2 regions of the Variovorax sp. P1_H2 genome follow, and region 2 is predicted to be linked to the other one. Evidence: predicted binding sites of a transcription regulator. Region 2 holds the regulator's gene; the other holds the start of a gene.

Region 1 (6,774 bases), on a different contig from region 2:
GCGAAGCCGTCTTCCCCGGGCAGCCCCAGGTCGAGCAGCACCAGCGCCGGCGCATCGCGCGCCATGAGTTCGATCAGCGCCTTGCCGGAATGCAGCTGGCTGACCCGAAAGCCATGGCCGGCGAGGTAGTTGGCCAGCAGCTGGGTGATGTCCGGTTCGTCGTCCAGGACTGCGAGATGGATGGAGGTGCTCACCCGCGCATCGTAGTCGCGCCGGTCCGGTCCATCAATCGGCAACGGTCGGTGTCAGCCGGCGCCGCCGAGCAGGATGGCCTGGACGATCCGGCAGCGCCGGTCCGCGAGTGGCGATTGGCGGTCCAGCCGCGCAGCCAGCCTGGCGCTTGGATGGCTGCTCAAGGCGATCCCGCCATAGACCGGGATCCCCGAACCGGACCGGATCTGCGCCACCAGGCGGGGGTCCATCCCATGGCATTCGATCGCATCGTAGAGCCGGCCCAGCACATGGGCCGTGTGCCGGATGTCCTGGGCGCTGCTCCGGTCGTCGAGCTTGGGCCGGACATGGGCGATGCGGCCGCCCAGTTCTGTCACCGCACGTCGGAACAGCTGCGCGGCGTCGTCGTCGACGCGCTCGCACAGCAGGGCCAGGATCTTGCCGCGCAACGCCGATCGCAGCGGATCGCCGTCACGGGCATGCTCGAGCTGCCGGGCTCGCTCGACGAGCGTGGCGGCATCGGTGGGCCAGGACGCATCGATGGGCTTCGAACTGGCAGCGTGGGCGGGCGGGCGGGGCTGCATGGGCGGTAGGTTGCACGTGGACAGCCCAGCCTATCGCAGGCCCTGGCGCCGGCCTTGACCCCGATCAAGCGCGCTCGACGGCGGCCTTGCCAGGCGTCATTCCGTGCGCGGGGAAGCCGCCAGGACCTTGGCAATGGCGTTCGCCAGGTCCTGCCGCGTGCAGGGCTTGCGCAGCAACTCCCAGCGCAGCGGCGAATCGCGGTCGGCACCCAGCAGCTCGGGCGAGAAGCCCGACATCAGGAGGACCGGCATCGATGGGAAGCGCTGCTGGGTCCGGGCTGCGAGTTCGGTGCCGCGCAGGCCCGGGCCCAGCGCGATGTCGGTCAGCAGCAGGTCGAAGGGCGGCTCGGTGTCCAGCATCAGCAGCGCCTGTTCGGCGTTGGCCGCCATCGACACCTGGAGGCCCATCGCGTGCAGGAAGGTGGCGACGACGCTGCGCAGGTCGATGTCGTCTTCCACCAGCAGCACCTTGAGTCCCGGCGGAATGGGCTTGGCGGCGCCTTCCTCGCTGCTGGCGCCCTGCTCGCCCGCGAGGGACTGCGGTATGTACAGCGTCACGGTGGTGCCCGAGCCGAGTTCGCTGTCGATCGTCACGGCGCCGCGCGACTGGCTCACGAATCCATAGACGGTGCTCAAACCGAGTCCCGTTCCGCGCCCGGCTTCCTTGGTCGTGAAGAAGGGCTCGAGCGCCCGCTCCTTCACGTCGGGCGACATGCCTGTTCCGGTGTCGGAAATCGAAATCGCCACGTACCGTGGCCCCCGCGGACCGTCCGGTTCGGCGTCGACGTGCAAGCCGGGCGGCAAGGCGGAACAGACCCGGGACCCGAAGCGCAGCACGCCGCCGGCCGGCATCGCATCCCGGGCGTTGATGGCGATGTTGAGCAGGGCCGACTCCAGCTGGACCGGGTCGACCCGAACCGGCGGGCAAGGCGCGTGCGCGTCGACCTCGATGTGGATGTGCTGGTCGAGCGTCCGACGCAGCATGTCGGCCAGCGCCTTGAGGGTGAGTTCGATGTTCACCGGGCTGGGCAGCAGCACCTGGCGGCGCGAGAATGCCAGCAGCTTGCCCGTGAGGTCGGCGCTGCGCTGCGTGGCCCGCATGGCGGCGCCGACGAGTTGCTGTGCATGGCTGTCGCCGGCGATCGGCGGGTATTCCTGCAGCACTTGCAGGTTGCCCTGGATGATCGTCAGCAGGTTGTTGAAGTCGTGGGCGATGCCGCCGGTCAGCTGGCCGACGCTTTCCAGCCGCTGCGCGTGCTTGAGCGCATCCTCCGACTCGACCCGCTGGAGGCTGGCGCCCAGCAGGCTCGCGAGTGCCAGCAGGAAGCGCGTCTCGTCGTCGCCGAAGTCTCGCCGGGCCCTGGACCCCACCGACAAGGCCCCGATGGTGTTGCCCCGGTCCGATATCGGCACCGCCAGGCCGCTGGTCAGGCCGGCCTCCAGGTAGGCCGGGGGAACGACGAAACGGTCCTCCTGGCCATAGTCCTCCACCCGCAGCGGCCGCTCCTGGGACAGCACCAGGCCTGGCGTGGCGTCCGGGCGATAGGGCAGGACCGTGCCGATCTCCTCGCCCGGCACCGCGCCGACGCCGCTCGCCACGCGCAGCCCCTGGCGGTCCTTGTCGAGCAGGAAGACCATCGCGACATCCACCTCCAGGGCCTCCGCCGCGATGACCGGGACGTGGCCCAGCAGGGTGTGCGGATCGCGGGCATCGACCACCAGGCGGCCGAACTCCGCCAGATGGGCGTTGTAGCGCCCCCGCTGCAGGGCTTGCTGCACCCGCGGGTAGGCGCCGATGTCGCGGATCGCGGCGATGACGAGCGGCAGCCCCAGCGCCTGCAGGGGGCTGAGGGCGATCTCGACCATCACCTCGCTGCCGTCCTTGCGGCGCGCCACCAGTTCCGTGTGCGTTCCCATCGGGCGGGCCCGGGGGGCGCGCCCGTAGCTTTCGCGAAACTGCGCATGACGGGGCCGGATCGCATCGGGGACCAGCGCATCGACGGGACTGCCGATCAGCTCTTCGACCGTGTAGCCCAGCAGCCGGGCCGCCGGCGGATTGCCCATCACGATCGTGCCGCTGGCGTCGACCACCAGCAGCGAGTCGGGATAGGCCAGGAACAGCGAGCGGAACACGTCGCGCTCGTCGATGCCGGCCGGCAGCGCGGCCACGGGAGGGGAGGAGGTGGGCATGGGTGGCGGGTCGGACGTCATCGGGCGCAAGTGTCCGCGCATCCGGCCCGGATGAGAAGAGCGGCGACCCCCGATCGCGGCCGGTCAATGCGCCATCAGAACGGGCACCGTCATCGACTGCAGGAGGGTCCGGGTGGCGCCGCCGAGCACCAGTTCGCGGGCCCGGCTGTGTCCGTAGCAGCCCATCACGATCATCTCGGCGCCGCAATCGGCCGCCATGGAGAGCAGGTCCTCGCCGGCATGGCGTTCGGACAGCCGGGCCTGCTCGTGCACCTGCGCGATACCGTGCCGCCGGAGGTATTCCCGGACCTGCACCGGCGCCGCCTGGGTTTCGTCGTCGTCGCGGTCGACCAGGTGCACCTGCTTGGCGCCGCGCAGGAAATGCAGCGCCGCCGTGACCGCATGGGCGGCCTCGCGAGTCGACTTCCAGGCGACCAGGACGGTCTTGGGCGCGATGGTCGCCGCGCCGGCATAGGGGATCACGATGGCCGGGCGTCCGCCGTCGATCAGCACCGACTCGACGAAATCCGCCGGGACGTCGAAGCCCTGCGCATCGCCGGGGTCGCGCTGGCCGAGGAACAGCAGATCGGCGCTCAGCGCCCGGCGCGCGAAGGTCGCGGTCACCGGCTCGCCGGCGAGCTCCAGCCACTCGCAGGCCTGTTTGCTGCTGCCGCGTGCCCGCTCGAAGGCGCCCATGGCCTTGATCCGGTGGTCGAGATCGATCTTGCCCGCCAGCGGCAGGGCAGCGCCGCCCGGCATGGGCAGCACCGGCGGGTAGAGTGGTGCGACGGCGAACAACGCGCTCACCCGCGCATCGCAGTCGGCCGCCAGCTGCAGCGCGAGCCGCAGCCGTGTTTCTGCGCGTGCCGTGCCGTCCAGGTGGACGAGGAGGGATTTGAGAGGCGACATCATGGGACGGCTCCTGCGAGTGGCGGCATGGTCGGTGCGGGACTCTTCAGCGCTGCCGTCGACTCTCGACGATGTCCTGGCAGGCGGCGCAGCGAATGGCCATGGCCTGGGCCAGCAGCCGTTCGCGCGGGATCTCCTCGCCGCAGTCGATGCAGATCCCGTACCGGCCTTCGGCCATCCGCTGCTGCGCCTGTTCGATCTCCCTCAGCCGGGTGCGGTCGACCTCGATCTGGGCGAAGCGCACGTCGTCGAGCTGTTCGATCTCGGCATCGTCGGCATGGCTATGGACGTCGTGCTCGCCGGCGCGCGCGTCGCCAGCCGGGTGCGGTGCGGCGTCGTGCAGTTCGTCGAGAACCTGGCGCTTCAGGACGCCGAGTTGAAGGGCCAGGGCTTCGCGGTCGGCCGCAGTGAGATGTTTCATGGGGTCATTCCTCGACCAGCAGGTTGTTGACGACGCTCCCGACGCCGGGCGCCGACCAGGCGGCACCCTGCGCGGCGCGGCGCTCGGCCCAGGAGCGGACATGTCCGCGCAGCGTGACCTGGGCGCCTTCGACCAGCACCTCGATATGCAGCMCATCCCGGTCGGCCTGCCGCTGCAGGGCCTCCCGGATTTTGCGCTCGACGTCGGCCGGGCTGAAGCGGGCTTTCACCTCGACCAGGTCGGTGACGCCCTTGACGCCCAGCAGGTTGCGCACCGCGACCTCGGCCGCCCGGCGCTGGTATTCCCATTCGACATGCCCGTTGAGCGTGATCCAGCCGTTCTCGACCATCGGATGGATGGCGTCGTCGGGCACCAGCACATTCCACTCGAGCGCGTTCTCGGCCGCCCTGGCGATGTCGGCGTCGGTGCGTTCGCTGCCGGCGGGCAGCTTGACCGCCATCTCGACGGCCAGGGCCTTGACGCCCTTGACGCGCTGCGCGGCGCGCTCGATGGCGTGTTTCTCGGCGTGGCTCGAGGGGTGTCCGGTCAGCGTCACCACGCCATCCCGGACGATGACCCCGACGTCGGTGGCGGTGATCGCGGGGTCGAAATTCAGCTCGGCGACAATGTCGCTTCGCAGCATGGCATCGGATTTCATGGCATTCCTTTCGGTGATGGATCGCAGCGGCCCCGCCTGTTGCAGCAGGATCTCCTGGCTCGGTCATGGAGTCTGGCCCAGCGTCCGGGCGCGGCCTTGATCGGCGTCAAGGGAGGCGCATGGCCGTCGCGTGAACATCGGCCCGTCTCCATCGAAGACGAAAGACCCACCATGAACCTCGGGACCATCCTGGCGCACCTGGACCATTCGGCCGAGTGCGCGTCGCGCGTCGGACTCGCCGCTTCGCTCGCGAGGGTCCATGGCAGCCACCTGGTCGGGCTCATCCCCACCGGCCTGTACGACGGCCGCATTCCTGCCGATGCGATGTCGAAGGGCGACGCCAGCTTGGCCGCCGCGTCCGCCGACTACCTGCGCGTTCGCGCGGAGGCCGTCGCCCACGTGTTCAGGGACCAGTTGCGCGGACCCGGGCCGCTCTCCAGCGAGGTTCGCGTGGTGGACGAACCCTCGGTCGACGCCGTCATCCGGCATGGCCGTGCCAGCGACCTGGTCATCGTGGGGCAGGACGACGATGAGACCGACGACATGACCGCCCGCAAGCTGGCCGAGCAGGTCATGCTGCACGTCGGCCGGCCCGTCCTGGTGGTGCCTCGCGCCGGATCGGTACGGCAGCCTGGCAACAAGGTGCTGGTCGGTTGGGACGGCTCGCGGGAAGCGGCGATGGCCTTGCGCGACGCGCTGCCGCTGATCGCCCCGGCGTCATCCGTGTCGCTGATTTCGCTGCAGCGGGCCGGCGAGACCCTGGACGAAGGCCGGCTGCTGATTCCGCAGACGCTCGAATGGCTGCAACGCCACGGCATCCATGCGAAGGCCGAACGGCAGGTCGTCAGCACGGACTTCGCGCAGGCCTTGCTGGACAGTGCCGCCCGGATGGACAGCGACCTGCTGGTGATGGGCGGCTACGGGCACACCCGCATGCTGGAATTGGTTCTGGGCGGCGTCACGCGCGAGATCCTCGCGGGCATGAAAGTTCCCGTCCTCATGGCGCATTGACGACCGGCACATAGGCCAGGCGCCGATCGCGCATCACCAGCAGCGCCACCATCCGCCCCGGCGGGATCCCGGCGAGCTTGCGCCTGAAGTCCTCGACGCGGTCGAGCCGGCTGTCGTTCACGGCGACGACGATGTCGCCCGTGCGAACGCCCTCGGTGCGCGCCGGTCCGGCGGCGTCGCGGACCACCAGGCCACCGTCGCTGCCGAACTGGAGCTTCTGCGTTGGCGAGAGCTCGCCGAGCTTCAAGCCGAGGCCGTCGCCCCATTCGGAGCTCGGATTGGCCCGCGGGACGGCCCGTGGCCCGGCGTCTTCCGACAGCGTCACCCAGAGCGTCCGCTGGGTTCCGTGCCGCCACAGCTCCACCGGGCTTCGGCGCCCGGCCGGGCTGTTGGAGACCTGCCGCAGCAGTTCCGTGAAGTGCGAGATCGGAACGCCGTTGAACGCGGTGACGATGTCGCCCCGAAGCAGTCCCGCTGCATGCGCAGGGCCCTCGGGGTCCACCCGCACCACGAGGGCGCCGGTGGACTCCTTGAGGGCGAAGGACTGGGCCAGCGGGGGCGTCATTTCCTGGAATTCGGCGCCGAGGTGGGCGCGGCGTACCCGCCCCGATGCCTTCAGCTGGGCCGCCACCTTCATCGCCAGGTTGATCGGCACGGCAAAGGACAGGCCCATGTAGCCGCCGGTGCCGCTGTAGATCATCGAGTTGATCGCGACCACCTCGCCGCGGCTGTTGAACAGGGGACTGCCCGAACTGCCGGGATTGATCGCCACGTCGGTCTGGATGAAGGGGACTTCCCCGGCGCCTCCGATATAGCGGTCGACCGCGCTC
Region 2 (6,774 bases):
CGGCTGGACCTGCGCGATGCGGCGGCGCTCGAACGCGCCGCGATCGAGATGCGGCAGGCGGTCGAAAGCGCGCAGCCCGGTGCCCGCATCGACGGCTTCACGGTGCAGCCCATGGTGCACCGGCCGCATGCACAGGAGGTCATCGTCGGCGCCAGCATCGACGAGGTCTTCGGCCCCGTGGTGCTCTGCGGCGGCGGCGGCATCGCGGTGGAGGTGACGGCCGACGTCGCCGTCGCCCTGCCGCCGCTCAACCGCAGCCTGGCGCGCGAGCTGCTCTCCCGCACCCGGATGTCGCGGCTGCTGGCCGGCTACCGCGACCACCCGCCGGCCGACCTCGACGCGCTGCACGATGTCCTGATCGCGGTGTCGCAGATGCTGGCGGACCTGCCGCAGCTGGCCGAGCTCGACATCAATCCGCTGTGGGTCGACGAGCACGGCGCGCTGGCGCTCGATGCGCGGCTGCGGGTGGCGCCCGGGCCGGTCGCCGGTGCCGCCCGCTTTGCGATCCGGCCCTATCCGACGCAATGGGTCCGGACGATCGAATGGAACGGCCGCACCCTCGTCCTCCGCCCGATCCGGCCCGAGGACGAGGCGCAGCACCTGCGCTTCCTGGCGAAGCTCGATCCGGAGGACATCCGCATGCGGCTGTTCCAGGCCCGCAGCGAGTTGCCGCGCAGCGAACTCGCCCGCCTGACCCAGATCGACTACGACCGCGAGATGGCCTTCATCGCCGAAGCCATCGGCGACGACGGCCTGCCGGAGACGCTGGGCGTGGCCCGCACCATCTGCGACCCCGACAACGTGGAGGCCGAATTCGCGCTGGTCGTGCGCTCGGACCTCAAGGGCGGCGGGCTCGGCAGGCTGCTGTTCGAGCAGCTGATCGCCCATGCGCGCAGCCGCGGCACCCGGCGCCTGGTCGGGCTGATCCTGCGCGAGAACGCCCGGATGCTGAAGCTGTCGCGTGCCCTGGGCTTCGTGCGCGCGCGCAGCGAGGAAGAATCGTCCGACGTGTTCCACGTGGTCATGAATCTGGACCCGCCCGCGTCCGGCGCCTGAGGCGCCGCGAAGAAGGCGAAGCTCAGCGGCACCAGATCTCGATCTGCTGCGCGAGATCCATCCGGAGCGCCTGCAGGGCCACCGCGGCGAGCAACACGCCCGCCAGACGCGTGCCCCACTGCTGCGACATCCGGCCGGCCCCCGAACGCAGACGCTCGAACAGCCACGGCGCCAGCAGCAGCGACACGGCACTGCCAGCCGCGAACAACGCCATGACGGCCGCGCCCTCGAGCACGCCGTTGCTCAGGGCCGCCAGCATCAGCGCCGAGTACAGGAGGCCGCAGGGCATCGCGACCCACAATGCACCGGCCGCCAGCACGCCGAAGGGGCTGCGGGTCATGGGCCGCAGCCGTGCCGCGGCCCATCGTCCGAAGCGATGCGCCCACGCCGGTTGCCGGCCCGAGGCGGCGAGCAGAAGGCCCCAGGCGAACACGAAGACATGCAGCAGCATCCAGGCCGGGCGCAGCGCGCTCAGCTGCCCGCCCGCCAGGGCCAGGCCCTGCACCATGGCGGCAGCCACCGCCCCGGCAGCCGCATAGCCCGCCACGCGCCCGGCGTGAAACAGCATCCCCGCTGGCAGCGAACGGGCCGAGGGCTCCAGCACGGCAGCGCCGCCGCCGACCGGTGCACGCACCAGGCGGACCACGCCCGCGCAGGCGGCGCCGCACATCGCGACGCAGTGCGGGCCGCCCACCAGCCCCATCACCAGCGCGGAGGCCAGCAGCGCCGCCTGCATGGCTCAGTTGTCCATGTCGCTGCGCGCCACCCACAGCGCATGAAACCGACGCAGCCCAATGCCAGGGATACCGCGGAACCGGCTTTGCCGGGCCGCTGGTATCGCCCCCTCGAGGGGGGCGCCGCAGGCGCTATCGGGGGTGGGCTTCACTTCAGACGATGCGCGAGAAGCGCGTCCGGTTGCGGTCGGCCTGCAGGTAGCGGTCGAACACCATGGCGATCGCGCGCACGAAGAACCAGCCGAGCGGCGTGACCTCGATGTGGCGGTCGCTCAGCAGCACCAGCCCCTGCGCCTCGAGCGGCTCGAGCGCTTCGAGTTCGGCGGCGAAGCACTGCGCAAAATCGACCAGGTGCGCCGCACCGATGGTTTCGAAGTCGACCCGCCCCTGGCACATGATCGCCATGATCACGGACCGCCGCAGCACGTCGTCGCGCGTCAGTGCCAGGCCGCGCACCACCGGCAGCCGCCCCTGGTCGAGCAGGTCGTAGTACTCCTCGAGCGTCTTGGCGTTCTGGCTGTAGGTGGCGCCGATGCGGCCGATCGCCGACACGCCGAGGGCCACCAGGTCGCAATCCGGCTGCGTGCTGTAGCCCTGGAAGTTGCGGTGCAGCCGACCCTGCCGCTTGGCCACGGCCAAGGCGTCGCCGGGCAGCGCGAAATGGTCCATGCCGATGTAGACATAGCCGGCCGCGGTGAGCGCGGCGATCGAGCGCGACAGCATCTCGACCTTGGTCGCCGCGTCGGGCAGGGTTTCGGTGGCGATGCGGCGCTGCGCCTTGAAGCGCTCGGGCAGGTGGGCGTAGGCGTAGAGCGCAATGCGATCGGGCCGCAGCGCGCAGACCTGGGCCAGCGTGCGGTCGAAGGACGCGGCGCTCTGACGCGGCAACCCGTAGATCAGGTCGACGTTGACCGAATCGAATTCCAGCCCGCGGGCGGTGGCCATCAGGTCGAAGACCTGTTCGGCGGGCTGGATCCGGTGCACCGCCTTCTGCACGTCGGGGTCGAAGTCCTGGACGCCGAAGCTGAGCCGGTTGAAGCCCAGCGCGGCCAGCGTCACGAGGCGCTCGCGGTCGACGGTGCGCGGGTCGATCTCGATCGAATGCTCGCCGTCGGGCGACAGCGTGAAGGCATCGCGGAGCATGGCCATGAGCTGGCGCAGGCAGGCATCGTCGAGGAAGGTGGGCGTGCCGCCGCCGAGGTGGAGCTGGCGCACGACGGCACCGCGGCCGAGCTTCTCGACCTGCAGCGAGATCTCTCGGGCCAGGTAGTCCAGGTACTCGCGGCCCTTGCTCTTGTGCTTGGTCACGATCTTGTTGCAAGCGCAGTAGTAGCAGAGCGATTCGCAGAACGGGATGTGCACATACAGCGACAGCGCCCGGGCGCTGGCGCCGGCCCCGCCGCGCTGCTCGAGCGTCTGCGCATAGTCCTCGGCCGTGAAGGCGTCGACGAAGCGGTCCGCGGTCGGATAGGAGGTGTAGCGCGGCCCTGGGACGTCGAATTGCTGCAGCACGGCCGGCGTGGGCACCGGGACGGACGGCATAAGAACGGGAGCGGAGGCAATGAGCATCGCGGACGGCGGCAAGGGCTTTGGTGTGTCACTATGCCGCTGTCGCGACCCGCAAACCTTGACCTGGGTCAAGCATCCGGCCCAGCCCCCATCGGACAATCCGCCCATGACCTCGACTGCATCAATGAAACCAGAAAATATCAAGGTCGCCTGTTCCAACTGCAACCTGCGCGAACTGTGCATGCCGGTGGGCCTGGCGCCCGGTGAGCTGCAGCGCATCGACGATATCGTCGCCACGCGACGCAAGGTCAAGCGGCGCGAGACCCTGTTCCGCAACGGCGAGCCCTTCACCTCGCTCTATGCGATCCGCACCGGCGTCTTCAAGACCCGGGTCACGAGCGAGGACGGGCGCGACCAGGTCACGGGTTTCCAGATGGCCGGCGAGATCATCGGGCTGGACGGCATCGTCAACGACCAGCACACCTGCGACGCCGTGGCGCTGGAGGATTCCGAGGTCTGCGTGATGCCCTTCGACCGCATCGAGGAGCTGTCGCGCGAAGTGACGGCGCTGCAGCGCCATGTGCACCAGATCATGAGCCGCGAGATCGTCCGCGAGCACGGCGTGATGCTGCTGCTCGGCAGCATGCGGGCCGAGGAGCGGCTGGCGGCCTTCCTGCTGAACCTGGTGCAGCGGCTGCATGCGCGCGGCTTCTCGCGCTCCGAGCTGGTGCTGCGCATGACCCGCGAGGAGATCGGCAGCTATCTCGGGCTCAAGCTCGAGACCGTCAGCCGGACGCTGTCGAAGTTCGCGGCCGACGCCATCGTCGAGGTCGAGCAGCGCAACGTGCGCATCCTCGACCCCGAAGCACTCCGGCACATCGTCAATCCGCCAGGTTGTTGATCTCCCGCGCCGAGCGGGTCAGCATCAGGGTCAGCGCGCCCGACGCCACGGCCAGCAGCCAGAAGGCGAAGAAGCCGACCGTGTAGACGGCCTGCCGCGAGGCCCCGAGCGCCTCGCCGCGCCAGTGCAGGTCACCCGGATCGACCAGTGCGAACACCAGCACCTCGAGTGCGCAAGCCAGCAGGAAGGCCGGCCAGAGAATCCACATCCAGCGCTGCGCCCGCATGGCCTCAGCGCCTCGGGCCCGGCACGTCAGCGCCCGGCGTCACTGCGTGGTTGCGACCGGCCACCGCCGGCATCAGCTTCTTGTCGGGCAGCGTGCGGTTGATTTCCACGCCCTTGCGGTAGTAGTCCTCGTCGACCACCGGATCGGGCGTGCGCAGGGCCAGCCACAGCGTGGCGAAACTCGCGATCACCACCACGCCCGGCCCGCCGATCACCATCCACACCAGCGGAAAGCGGTACCAGGGCGGACAGGGGCGGCTCGCGTCGTTCTCGTCGGTCATCATCGTCTCCTAGGAAACCAGGGGGTTCATCGCGGGACCAGGAACACGGCCTTCTCGGACACGCTGCCCAGGCCGCCTTCCGCACGGACATCGAAGTGCACCTTGTGCGAACCGGCCGGTGCCGCGCCGTAGGGCAGCTGCAGCCGGACCGCCACCCAGCGCGACTGCGCCGGCGCGACCTCGACCACGGATTCCGAGGACACGTGCAGCCCTTCGAGGCCGCTCGCCTCGATCCGGTAGCGCTGCACCTGCTCGGTGGCATTCATGATCTGCAGGCGATAGACATTCTCGAGCTGGCCGCCCTCGACGATGCGCGCCAGCGACGCGCGATCGCGCACCACGTCGACCTTGAGCGGCGTGCGCGTCACCAGGCTGGCAAGCAGGCCGATGCTCAAGGCGGCCAGGATCGTGGTGTAGATCAGCACCCGCGGCCGCAGCACGCGGCGCAGCACCTGCTGCGGCGTCCAGCGTCCGGCCATGCCGTTCTGGGTGGCATAGCGGATCAGGTCGCGCGGGGTCTCCATCTTGTCCATGACGATGTTGCAGGCGTCCACGCAGAGGCCGCAGCCGATGCATTCGTACTGCAGGCCCTGGCGGATGTCGATCCCCGTCGGACAGACCTGCACGCACAGCTTGCAGTCGATGCAGTGGCCGAGTGCCGGCGCCGTCGCTGGCCGCGCCTTGGACGGCACGCCGCGCGGTTCTCCGCGCGCGGCGTCATAGCTGACGATCAGCGTGTCGCGGTCGAACATCGCGCTCTGGAAGCGCGCGTAGGGGCACATGTACTTGCACACCTGCTCGCGCATGAAGCCGGCGTTGCCGTAGGTCGCGAAGCCGTAGAACAACACCCAGAAGATTTCCCAGGAGCCCATGCGGGTCTGCAGGAACTCCATGGCCAGCTCGCGGATCGGCGTGAAGTAGCCGACGAAGGTGAAGCCGGTCCAGAGCCCGATCGAGATCCAGACCACATGCTTGAACCACTTCTTGACCAGCTTCTCGGTCGAGAAGTCGCCGCTGTCGAGTCGCATCCGCGCGATCCGGCTGCCTTCGATCTTCTCCTCGACCCACATGAAGATCTCGGTGTAGACGGTCTGCGGGCAGGCATAGCCGCACCACAGGCGGCCCGCCACCGCGGTGAACAGGAACAGCGACAGGGCCGAGATCACCAGCAGCCCGGTCAGGTAGATCAGGTCCTGGGGATAGAGCACCAGCCCGAACAGGAAGAAGCGCCGGGCGCCGAGGTCGAACAGCACGGCCTGGCGCTGGCCCCACGCCAGCCACGGCAGTCCGTAGAACACGATCTGCGTCGCGAACACCAGCGCCCAGCGCCAGCGAGCGAAATAGCCGCTGACGCTGCGCGGATAGATCTTCTTGTGGGCCGCGTAGAGGCCGACGCTCTCCTCGGCCGGCGCGATCGGGATCACGGTGCGCGGCTTCTGTGGCGTCGGTTCGGTCATGGAAGCGCTCATGGGGGAACTCAGGCCATCGGCTTCATTGCGTCGCGGCGGCCGGCTTGTTGGACAGGCCCCAGACGTAGGCGGTCAGCACATGGATCTGCGCCTCGGTCAGGCGGCCCTGCTGCGCCGGCATCTGATTGGTCTTGCCGCCATTGATCATCGCGATGATCGCCTCCTGTCCGTAGCCGTGCAGCCAGATCTTGTCGGCCAGGTTTGGCGCACCCAGCGCAGGGTTGCCGACGCCGCCGATGCCGTGGCAGGCTGCGCAGGCCGAGAACTTGCTCTTCCCGAGTCCGGCGCGCACCGAGTCGTGCGGGCTGCCCGACAGGCTCAGCACGTAGTTGGCGAGGTTCTTGACGTCCTCGGCCGATCCGACCGCCTCGGCCATCGGCGGCATCACGCCGACGCGGCCAAGCGCGATGGTCTCGTGGATCTTCTCGGGCGTGCCGCCGTGCAGCCAGTCGCCATCGGTCAGGTTCGGAAAGCCCTTGCTGCCGCGCGCATCCGAGCCGTGGCACTGTGCACAGTTGTTGAGGAACAGGCGCTCGCCGATCGCCAAGGCGCCGGGATCGGTCGCCAGGCGCTCGACCGGCTGGGCCGAGTAGGCGGCG

The links. The regulator FNR, encoded in region 2, switches genes on or off when oxygen is low (the NO sensors DNR and NnrR bind a similar motif). The targets are predictions, from matches to a motif close to TTGATNNNNATCAA.
Region 1: a site for FNR is predicted at 5,030-5,043, ahead of AC1D2E_RS04570 (universal stress protein). Genes of this name have one in related genera too.

What each region holds. Positions count from the first base shown of each region.
Region 1 covers NZ_JBFUCJ010000007.1:55,545-62,318, forward strand. The annotation lists gene AC1D2E_RS04540 (response regulator) at 1-194, opposite strand, end outside; gene AC1D2E_RS04545 (Rossmann-fold NAD(P)-binding domain-containing protein) at 246-755, opposite strand; gene AC1D2E_RS04550 (PAS domain S-box protein) at 852-2,945, opposite strand; gene AC1D2E_RS04555 (universal stress protein) at 3,030-3,857, opposite strand; gene AC1D2E_RS04560 (TraR/DksA family transcriptional regulator) at 3,901-4,275, opposite strand; gene AC1D2E_RS04565 (BON domain-containing protein) at 4,280-4,933, opposite strand; gene AC1D2E_RS04570 (universal stress protein) at 5,105-5,944, shown strand; gene AC1D2E_RS04575 (trypsin-like peptidase domain-containing protein) at 5,931-6,774, opposite strand, start outside.
Region 2 covers NZ_JBFUCJ010000021.1:24,807-31,580, forward strand. The annotation lists gene AC1D2E_RS10180 (bifunctional acetate--CoA ligase family protein/GNAT family N-acetyltransferase) at 1-1,056, shown strand, start outside; gene AC1D2E_RS10185 (sulfite exporter TauE/SafE family protein) at 1,079-1,792, opposite strand; gene hemN (oxygen-independent coproporphyrinogen III oxidase) at 1,944-3,332, opposite strand; gene fnr (fumarate/nitrate reduction transcriptional regulator Fnr) at 3,484-4,200, shown strand; gene AC1D2E_RS10200 (hypothetical protein) at 4,181-4,426, opposite strand; gene AC1D2E_RS10205 (FixH family protein) at 4,431-4,709, opposite strand; gene ccoG (cytochrome c oxidase accessory protein CcoG) at 4,733-6,175, opposite strand; gene ccoP (cytochrome-c oxidase, cbb3-type subunit III) at 6,198-6,774, opposite strand, start outside.